One region of the Pseudomonas sp. NPDC088444 genome, then DNA from elsewhere that is predicted to be linked to it. Evidence: predicted binding sites of a transcription regulator. Region 1 holds the regulator's gene; each other region holds the start of a gene.

Region 1 (3,275 bases):
CCACCTCGGTGACCATCTTGGTCACACGCTTGATCACCTGTCCGGTGAGGTCCTGATAATCCTGAGCCAGCAGGATGTCGTTCAGGTGGCTGGCGACCTCGTGGGTCTCCTTCTCGCTACGGCTCAGAAAGCCCTCGACGCGGCGGGCCAGATCGCGAAACTCTTCGGCGCCAATCTCGCGACGCATGAAGCGTCCCCAGTCTGCGCTCAAGGCCTTGGCATCGGCGCTCAGGCCATTCATCAAGGGCGTGCTCTGTTCCACCAGGTCCATGGTTTTGTTGGCCGCACCTTCCGTGAGCCTGACAACATACGACAAGCGCTCGGTGGCATCCGTGATCTGGGACACCTCTTCGGCTTGCGGCATGTGCGGGTCAATCTGGAAATTGACGATGGCACTGTGCAACTCGCGCGTCAGCTTGCCGACTTCCTGATACAAGCCGCGATCACGGGTCTGGTTCAGCTCGTGGATGAGTTGCACGGCTTCGCCGAACTGGCCTTTTTCAAGGCTGGTCACCAGCTCCTGTGCATGTTTCTTCAGGGTCGACTCGAAGTCACCCATTGATGAATCTTTAGGATCCATAGCGCCCTCGCAGCGAACATCAGCTATTGACGCGCTCGAATATCTTCTCGATCTTTTCTTTGAGTACCTGAGCGGTGAACGGCTTCACGACATAGCCATTCACACCGGCCTGTGCGGCCTCGATGATCTGCTCGCGCTTGGCTTCTGCCGTGACCATCAACACTGGAAGGTGACGCAGGCGCTCGTCGGCTCGCACCTGACGCAGCAGGTCGATGCCGGACATGCCAGGCATGTTCCAGTCGGTCACCAGGAAATCGAAAGCACCGCTCTGCAACATTGGCAACGCGGTAGTGCCGTCATCTGCTTCGGCCGTGTTGGTGAACCCAAGGTCACGCAACAGGTTTTTTATGATCCGCCGCATCGTTGAGAAGTCATCAACGATGAGGATTTTCATGTTCTTGTCCAATTCGACCTCCAAGCAGTCTTTAACGCGCCCAGCTCCCGGACGCGCGTTCAATCAATACCGGTGCAGCAACTTGACCGGTGACACGAAAACGAGAGGGCTTTGGAATCGAAAGGTACGAGCGCAGCGGAAAAGCGTCCTGAAGACCTGATCCGACCGGCTCCTGCCTTGTCTCTTTTGCTTCCCACATCACATCTTGCACAGCCGGTCTTACAAGCAACCCGCAGCCTCTATCACGAGGCTGCGCAATCTATCAGCGCGCGCGCCATTCTCCCAGCCGTCCACGCAGACGCGCGGCGCACTGGCTGTGCAACTGGCTGACACGGGATTCGCTGACCCCCAGGACCTCACCGATTTCCTTGAGGTTCAGCTCTTCGTCGTAGTACAGCGCCAGCACCAGGCGTTCACGCTCGGGCAGGTTGGCAATGGCATCGGCCAGTGCGCTCTGGAAGCGCTCGTCTTCCAGGTCCCGCGACGGTTCCAGCGACTGGCTCGCGCCATCCTCGTGCAACCCTTCATGCTCGCCGTCCTGCAAGAGGTCGTCGAAACTGAACAGGCGGCTGCCCAAGGTATCGTTCAAAATCCCGTAATAATCATCGAGACTCAATTGAAGTTCGGCAGCAACCTCGTGATCTTTAGCGTCGCGGCCGGTTTTTGCTTCAATCGCACGAATGGCGTCGCTGACCATGCGCGTGTTGCGGTGAACCGAACGTGGCGCCCAGTCCCCCTTGCGCACTTCATCGAGCATCGCGCCACGGATACGAATACCCGCGTAGGTCTCGAAACTCGCACCCTTGGTGGAGTCGTACTTGGTCGACACTTCGAGCAACCCAATCATGCCCGCCTGAATCAAGTCCTCGACCTGAACACTGGCCGGCAGACGCGCCAGCAGATGGTAGGCGATGCGTTTGACCAGCGGGGCATAACGCTCAATCAGCTCGTACTGGGAATCCTTGGATGATTTGCTGTACATGCGATAGCCACTTGCAGTCATGACACAGGCCCTGCACTGGTCTGATGAACCAGGCGCTCAACGAAAAATTCAAGGTGGCCACGCGGGTTCGCCGGCAGTGGCCAGGTGTCGACCTTTTGCGCGATGGCCTTGAACGCCAGCGCACATTTGGAACGTGGAAACGCTTCGTAGACCGCACGCTGCTTCTGCACGGCCTTGCGCACGCACTCGTCGTACGGCACAGCACCCACGTATTGCAGGGCCACGTCGAGGAAACGGTCGGTGACCTTGGTCAGTTTGGCGAACAGGTTGCGCCCTTCCTGCGGGCTTTGGGCCATGTTGGCCAGCACACGGAAGCGGTTCATGCCGTAATCGCGGTTGAGCAGTTTGATCAGCGCGTAGGCGTCAGTGATCGAGGTCGGTTCATCGCACACCACCAGCAGCACTTCCTGTGCCGCGCGCACGAAACTCACCACCGACTCACCAATCCCGGCAGCGGTGTCGATCACCAGCACGTCCAGGTTGTCGCCGATTTCGCTGAAGGCCTGAATCAGACCGGCGTGTTGTGCCGGGCTCAGTTGAACCATGGTCTGGGTGCCGGAGGCCGCCGGTACGATGCGCACACCGCCCGGGCCTTGCAACAGGACATCGCGCAGCTCGCAACGGCCTTCAATAACGTCAGCCAGGGTGCGTTTGGGGGTCAGCCCCAACAAGACGTCGACGTTGGCCAGACCCAGATCGGCGTCCAGCAACATAACGCGGCGCCCCAGCTCGGCCAGAGCCAGCGAGAGGTTCACTGACACATTGGTCTTGCCTACGCCACCTTTGCCACCGGTCACCGCGATAACCTGAACGGGATGCATGCTGCCCATAGTTAATTCTTTACCTTGTCTTGCTTAGACCCAAGCCACATTTCGGGCTGCACGTTCACTGAGTGAACAATGCCTGGCAGACCAACGATGCAGGTATTTTCCATTGTCATTTTCCTTACCTAGCCCGCGCGCTTGCCGGTGCTGTGATAAAGATCCGCAAACATATCCGCCATTGCTTCCTCGCTCGGCTCCTCCTGCATCTGCACACTGACGGCACGGCTTACCAACTGGTGCCGACGGGGCAGATGCAGATCATCCGGTATCCGTGGGCCATCGGTCAGATAGGCCACGGGCAATTCGTGTGTCACCGCCAGGCTCAGCACTTCGCCAAGGCTTGCGGTTTCGTCGAGTTTGGTCAGGATGCACCCGGCCAGACCGCAACGCTTGTAACTGTGATAGGCCGCGGTCAGCACTTGCTTCTGGCTGGTGGTGGCCAGTACCAGGTAGTTGCGCGCCTTGATGCCGCGA
Region 2 (3,275 bases), on a different contig from region 1:
TCATCAGGTCTTTGTGAATCGGGTACGCCGCGTACGCGTGGTGGTAGCGAATGTGCAGCCACAGGGCCAGCGCCATGCTGTTGGTGACAATCGCCGTGACCAACCCGATCCCCATCAGCCCCCAATGCGGCAAGCCGAACAACCCGTGGATGAAGGCGTAATTGAGTCCGAAGTTGGCCACAACGCCCACCAGGCTGATGACCATGACAGGGGTGGCCCGGCCCAGCGCACTGGTGAAGCCCCGCAGCGCCATAAAGCTCAGCAGTCCCGGCAGCGCCAGCGGCAAGGTGATTAGAAACTGACTGGCCATGTGCACGTTGGCTTCGTCCTGACCGAAGTGAGCCAGAATCGGTGCGAGGTTCCAGAGGATAAGTGCGGCGATCAGCGCCATGCCCCACGCCAGCCACAGCCCTGCCTGAGTCAGACGGGTGGCGCCCGCGTCATCGTTAGCGCCTTTGCGAATGGCCACCAGTGTACCGACGGCAGCCATCACGCCGACGCAAAAGAAGGACACGAAGTTGTAGCTGGCCGCGCCCAACCCACCGCCCGCCAGGGATTCAGGGCCGAGCTTGCCCATCATCACGGTGTCGGTGAAGACCATCAGCATATGCGCCATCTGGGAAGCGATCAGCGGCCCGGCCAGGCGCAGGATGATCCACAGTTCTTTGAAGGCGTGCTGTTGCATGGTTGGACGCTCGGGAGGGAGAGGCATTGGTGAGCTGCCCATTGTCGTGATTCGCCCCGCGATGCACAAAGGGATAAATACGATCAGTGGCATGAGTAAAACTCATCCTGAGTGTTTTGCAGTAGAGTGCTTTGCATCGCCATCAGGCAAAGAGGAAAGCGCCAGATGCCTCGTAGTCTTCCGCCCTTGTATGCGCTGCGTGCATTTGAAGCCGCTGCGCGACACAGCTCGTTCACCCGCGCGGCTGAAGAGCTGTCGATCACTCAAAGTGCCGTCAGTCGGCACATCCACACGTTGGAGCAGCACTTCGCCTGTCGGCTGTTTCGCCGCAATGGTCGCAACCTGCAACTGACCGAAGCGGCGCGAGAGCTGTTGCCGGGTGTGCGCGAAGGGTTCTCTGCGCTGGAGCGGGCGTGCAGCGCACTGATGGCCGAAGAGGGCATCCTGCGCATGAAAGCCCCGTCGACCCTGACCATGCGCTGGCTGTTGGCACGACTCAGCCGGTTTCGCCATTTGCAAGTCGGCAACGAGGTGCAACTGACCAGCGCGTGGATGGACGTCGACCATGTGGACTTCACTCAGGAGCCGTTCGATTGTGCTGTGTTGCTCAGTCGTGGCCATTTTCCGCCGGACTGGGAGGCGACTTACCTGTTTCCCGAACTGCTGATTCCGGTCGGCTCACCCAGCTTGCTCGACGATGCGCCTTGGGACGCCGAACGGCTGGCGAGTACTGAACTGCTGCACCCCACCCCCGATCGTCGTGACTGGCGCAGTTGGTTGGAGCGCATGGGCTTGTCGGATCAGGTGTCGCTAAAGGGTGGCCAGGTGTTTGACACGCTGGAGCTGGGCATGATCGCGGCGGCGCGGGGGTATGGCGTGTCCATGGGCGACCTGTTGATGGTGGCTGAGGATGTGCTGCAAGGTCGCTTGAGCCTGCCTTGGCGAACGGCGGTGGTCAGTGGCGAGAACTACTATCTGGTCTGGCCCAAGACCCGGCCCGGTGGTGAGCGACTGCGCCGATTGAGCGATTTTTTGCAGAGCGAAGTGCAGGCGATGGAGTTGCCTGAGGTGACCATTTTGGAATAAGGCGCAAACGTGCTCTTGATTCTGGCCGAAGGCCGTAGGAGCGCAACTTGTTCGCGATCTGGCGCGAATCGGCGGCAACCTAGTTGAATGCGGTATGTCTGAAATGACGAGGTAGCAGTTTTTACTGCCGCTTCGCAGAAGATCGCGGGCAAGCCACGCTCCTTCGGCCTTCGGCCAGAAGCCATCTGTCCTAAAACCCGGCGTAGGACTCAAGTATTCAGGCTGTCAGCCGATTCCTCATTGCAGAGCCGATCCTTCTCTATCGGCCCATCAATACCCTCTATTAGAAACAGTCCGAATGGTTTGCCTGAGATCAGGACGATCCGGTCGTTCGGCAAGGAGTCTCCATGCCTCAACCCCGTGCCCGTATTGCCTCGCAGCTCGGCATTGCCCTGGCTGTCATTCTGGCCGTCGTCATCAGCGGCAGCACGCTGTTTGCCCTGCGCTCGCTGGATTCGGCGAACTTGGCTATCCGCGAAGAGCACATGGGCAGCGAAGCGCGGTTGCTGGCTGATCAGTTGAATACCTTCCACAGCACCCTGCGTGACAGCACTCAACGCTTGAGCGGCCTGTTCGAAAAACGCTTCAGTGGCCTGACGGTTCAAGCCGACCAACAGATCGCTGTCGCGGGCGTACAGACCCCGGCTTTGTTGCTCAATGGCAACCCACTGAACAACGATTTCGCCGAAGTCGACGACTTCAAGAAAATGACCGCAGGCGTGGCGACCGTGTTCGTGCGAAGTGGTGACGATTTCATCCGGATCAGCACCTCGCTGAGCAAGCAAGACGGCTCCCGCGCCATCGGTACGGTGCTGGATCACAAACATCCGGCCTACGAAAAGCTGCTGGCCGGGCAGGGCTACGTGGGCCGCGCGCTGCTGTTCGATCGCCTGTACATGACCCAGTACTCCCCAGTGCGCGACAGCAGTGGCAAGGTCATCGCCGTATTGTTCGTGGGCTTCGATTACACCGACGCGCAAAAGGCGCAGTTCGATAACCTCAAGAGTTTCCGTATCGGCTCGACGGGCTCGCTGGCCTTGCTCGACGAGCAGAACAAATGGCTGGTGCCGCCTGCCGGGGTGAAGGATCTTGATCAGGCAGCAAAGGGACTGGCTGACTTCGTCAAAACCCCGGGCGTGGGCCGTTTCTGGCAAGACGCCGGCAATGATTTCTACACCGTGGCCGAGCCGTTCAACGGCGGCCCGTGGTCGATTCTGGCGGTGATGCCAAAAGATGAGATCAGTGCGGTGACCTGGAGCGTTGGCACTCAGTTAGCGATCGGCAGCCTGTTGGCGATGCTGATCGCTGTGGGTTCGGCCATCTGGCTGCTGCGCAGCAAATTGCAGCCATTGTCCGATCTGGTCAATCAGGCCGAGGCGCTGGGTGCGGGTGACCTGAGCGTGCGTCTGAATATTGCCAGTCACGACGAAATTGGCCAGTTGGCCGGTAGCTTCAACAAGATGGGCCAAGCACTGGAAACCATGGTTTCACACATTCGTACGGC
Region 3 (3,275 bases), on a different contig from region 1:
CAATGTGGCGGGCAGATCGCTTTTGTCCGCCAACGCCCCAAGCCAGAAGGATGCGCAGAAGCAGTGGTTAAACTCTGAACTTACCCACCAGCCCCTGCAAATGCGTACCCAACCGCGCCAGCTCAACGCTGGATGCCGCCGTCTCCTCGCTGGCCGCCGACGTCTGTTCTGAAACATCTCGGACGTTGAGCACGCTGCGGTTGATCTCCTCGGCGGTCGCACTCTGTTGTTCTGCGGCAGCGGCAATCTGTTGGTTCATGGCCTGAATCGCTGACACGGTCTGGGTAATATTTTCCAGCGCGCCGCCCGCCCGTCGGGTGAGTTCGACGCTGCTGCTGGTCAATTCTCGGCTGTTGTCCATGATCGCTGCGACCTGCTGCGTACCATTTTGCAGACCGGCAATCAGCTCTTCGATTTCCTCCGTGGACTTCTGCGTACGCTGCGCCAGACTGCGTACCTCGTCGGCCACCACCGCAAAGCCACGTCCGGCTTCCCCAGCCCGCGCCGCTTCGATGGCGGCGTTAAGGGCCAGCAGATTGGTCTGCTGGGCGACGGACTTGATCACGTCCAGCACGCTACCGATCTTGTCGCTCTCGCGTTTGAGTTCACCCATCGCCTCAGTGGAATGTCCTACCTCGGTGGCCAGGCGTTCGATCTGGGCAATCGCCTCGCTCACCACCTTGTCACCCTCGCGGGCCTGCTGATCGGCTGCTACAGCGGCTTCTGAGGCCTCCTCGGCGTTACGCGCGACTTCCTGAACGGTGGCGGTCATTTGGTGCATGGCCGTGGCGACCTGATCGGTCTCGACCTTCTGGCTGTTGACCCCGGCGCTGGTCTGTTCGGTCACGGCGGACAGCTCTTCGGCGGCGCTGGCGATTTGCGTCACGCTGTCGCTGATGCCACCGATCAGGCTCCGCAGGCTGACGGTCATGCGTTGAATGCCACTTTGCAGTTGGCCCAGTTCGTCGCGACGGCCCAATGTCAGGTCATGGGTCAAGTCGCCGGAGGCCACACGATCCACCGCCAGGAGGGTATGTTTGAGCGGCAACGTGATCTGGCGAGTGATAGCCCAGGCGGCAAGCACACCAAGAAACAGCGCCACGATGGTCGCCAGGCCCAGCATCGACTGCGCCTGTTGACTGTCAGCATCGCGTTTGGCGTTCTGCGAAGTGGTCAGTTTGTCGCTGAGATCGAGCAACTGCTGGCCTAGCGCAGCCATTTTGTCCAACGCCTGACGGCTGGTCTGTTGCGCATCGCGGTATTGCCCGACCGCCACGCCGTAGCCTTTCAGCGCCAGATTGGCTTTTTGCAATTGAGGAATGTATTGCGACGAGACATCACCGGCCAGTGTGTTCACGCCGATGATGGCTTCGTCGATGGCGGCGGTGGCGTTTTTCTCGAAATCCGGGTTGCCGCTGAAGGTATAGCCACGCACTTGAAAGCGGGCTTGCTGGATCAACTTGCTCACACCCACTGCGCTGTTGAATTGCAGGATGTTGTCATGCTGGATCAGCGCTTCTTCGATCTTGTTGACCTCATTGACCGCCGCATCAGCGGTGTTGCCCAGATTGGCCCGAGCGGCTTCGCGGACCTGGATGGCTTTGGTCATGTCATCGAAGGTACGTCGGTAGTCCGTGGCGGCCTGGGTCTGGGCGTCCAGCAGTTTGAGGTCGTCGGCCCCGGAAATTCGGGCATGAGCGGTCTTGAGGTCGCCATCGAGTTTGTCCAGCGCGGTCATGACCGCCCTCGCGGTGTCGGCGTTGGACTGACTCTCATACGCCATGCGCGCAGCGCGCAACTCCATGGTCTGTTCGCTGATCTGCGAAATGTTCGCCAGCTTGTCACCCCGCTCGATCAGCGACGAAACGCTCGACCAGCCGGTGGCCATAATGATCAGCGTGAGCAACAGCACCAGGCCGAACCCGATGGTGAGTTTGCGGCTGACACTGATGTTTCCGAGGTATTGGGCAGCCCAGCGGTACATGATGATTCCTTGCGCATTATTTTTATGGACGCAAGGTTATCGGCGCGGATGCACCGTTCTGAAGCGCCCTGCGCAGGGCATATCGGCCAAGTTGGGAACGCAATCCGCATCTGACCGAAGGCCGTAGAAGCGTGGCTAGCTGGCGAAGGTGTCAGGTCAAACACATTGATGGTGGCTGACACGTCACTTTCGCCACCAGGGCGGCTCCCACAGGGTTGACGTGAGGCTGCTATTGAAAGAAATCAGAACAACCGGGCGAGGAGGGCGGTGACGGCGGTTTCCACGCGCAGGATGCGTTCGCCAAGCTGCACCGGGTTTAGGCCCGAAGCACGCAGCAGGTCGATTTCGTAGGGGATCCAGCCGCCTTCGGGGCCGATGGCCAAGGTCACTGGTTCAGTGACCGCACGCGGACAGGCGGGAAAGTCACCGGGATGGCCGACCAACCCCAACGTCCCGTCAACGATCGCAGGTAAGCGGTCTTCAACGAACGGCTTGAAGCGCTTTTCGATGATGATCTCCGGCAGCACACTGTCTCGCGCCTGTTCAAGCCCGAGAATCAGATGCTCGCGGATCGACGCAGGCGTTAGAAAAGGGGTCTGCCAGAAGCTTTTCTCGACGCGGTAGCTATTGACCAAAATGACCTTGGGCACGCCCATGGTGGCGACGGTCTGAAACACTCGGCGCAGCATCTTCGGGCGGGGCAGGGCGAGGACCAGCGTCAGCGGCAGCTTGGCCGGAGGCTTGCGGTCGAAGCTGACCGACAGCTCCGCTTCGCGCGTTTCCAGCCTCAGCAGTTCAGCGCTGCCCAGCAACCCGTTCACACGCCCCACGCGAAGGCTGTCGCCAACTTCCGAGCGATGCACCTCTTGCATGTGCTTGAGGCGGCGGTCGCGCAGAATCACGCGATCCGCCGAGATGAAATCAGCGTCTTCGAGCAGCAGCAGGTTCACGGTTGGGTCGCTGGTGGCTGGTCTTGCTTGTCGGTCTGCTCGTCGTCTTCATGGTCACCGCGTTTGGTCACCATCGAGCTGCACAAGACGCCGATCTCGAACAGCAGCCACATCGGCACCGCCAGCAGTGTCTGCGAGAAGATGTCCGGTGGGGTCAGGATCATGCCGACCACAAAACAGCCGATGATTACGTAAGGGCGGATTTTTTTCAGGTACTTCACGTCGACGATGCCGATCCACACGAGCAGCACGACGGCCACCGGAATCTCGAACGCCACGCCGAAGGCCAGGAACAGGGTCATGACGAAATCCAGATAACTGGAGATGTCCGTCATCATTGA

The links. The regulator FliA, encoded in region 1, starts transcription of late flagellar genes. The targets are predictions, from matches to a motif close to CTAAAGTTTNNNNNNNNNNNGCCGNTAA.
Region 2: a site for FliA is predicted at 1,980-2,007, ahead of ACI2KB_RS14110 (methyl-accepting chemotaxis protein). Genes of this name have one in related genera too.
Region 3: a site for FliA is predicted at 2,021-2,048, ahead of ACI2KB_RS16785 (methyl-accepting chemotaxis protein). Genes of this name have one in related genera too.

The regions. Positions count from the first base shown of each region.
Region 1 covers NZ_JBJDNK010000003.1:89,669-92,943, reverse strand. Annotated here, with positions in the region: gene ACI2KB_RS07410 (protein phosphatase CheZ) at 1-580, opposite strand, end outside; gene ACI2KB_RS07405 (chemotaxis response regulator CheY) at 600-974, opposite strand; gene fliA (RNA polymerase sigma factor FliA) at 1,237-1,977, opposite strand; gene fleN (flagellar synthesis regulator FleN) at 1,974-2,807, opposite strand; gene flhF (flagellar biosynthesis protein FlhF) at 2,927-3,275, opposite strand, start outside.
Region 2 covers NZ_JBJDNK010000006.1:244,598-247,872, reverse strand. Annotated here, with positions in the region: gene ACI2KB_RS14120 (NorM family multidrug efflux MATE transporter) at 1-685, opposite strand, end outside; gene ACI2KB_RS14115 (LysR substrate-binding domain-containing protein) at 851-1,771, shown strand; gene ACI2KB_RS14110 (methyl-accepting chemotaxis protein) at 2,119-3,275, shown strand, end outside.
Region 3 covers NZ_JBJDNK010000008.1:58,683-61,957, forward strand. Annotated here, with positions in the region: gene ACI2KB_RS16785 (methyl-accepting chemotaxis protein) at 68-1,984, opposite strand; gene ACI2KB_RS16790 (16S rRNA (uracil(1498)-N(3))-methyltransferase) at 2,227-2,934, opposite strand; gene tatC (twin-arginine translocase subunit TatC) at 2,931-3,275, opposite strand, start outside.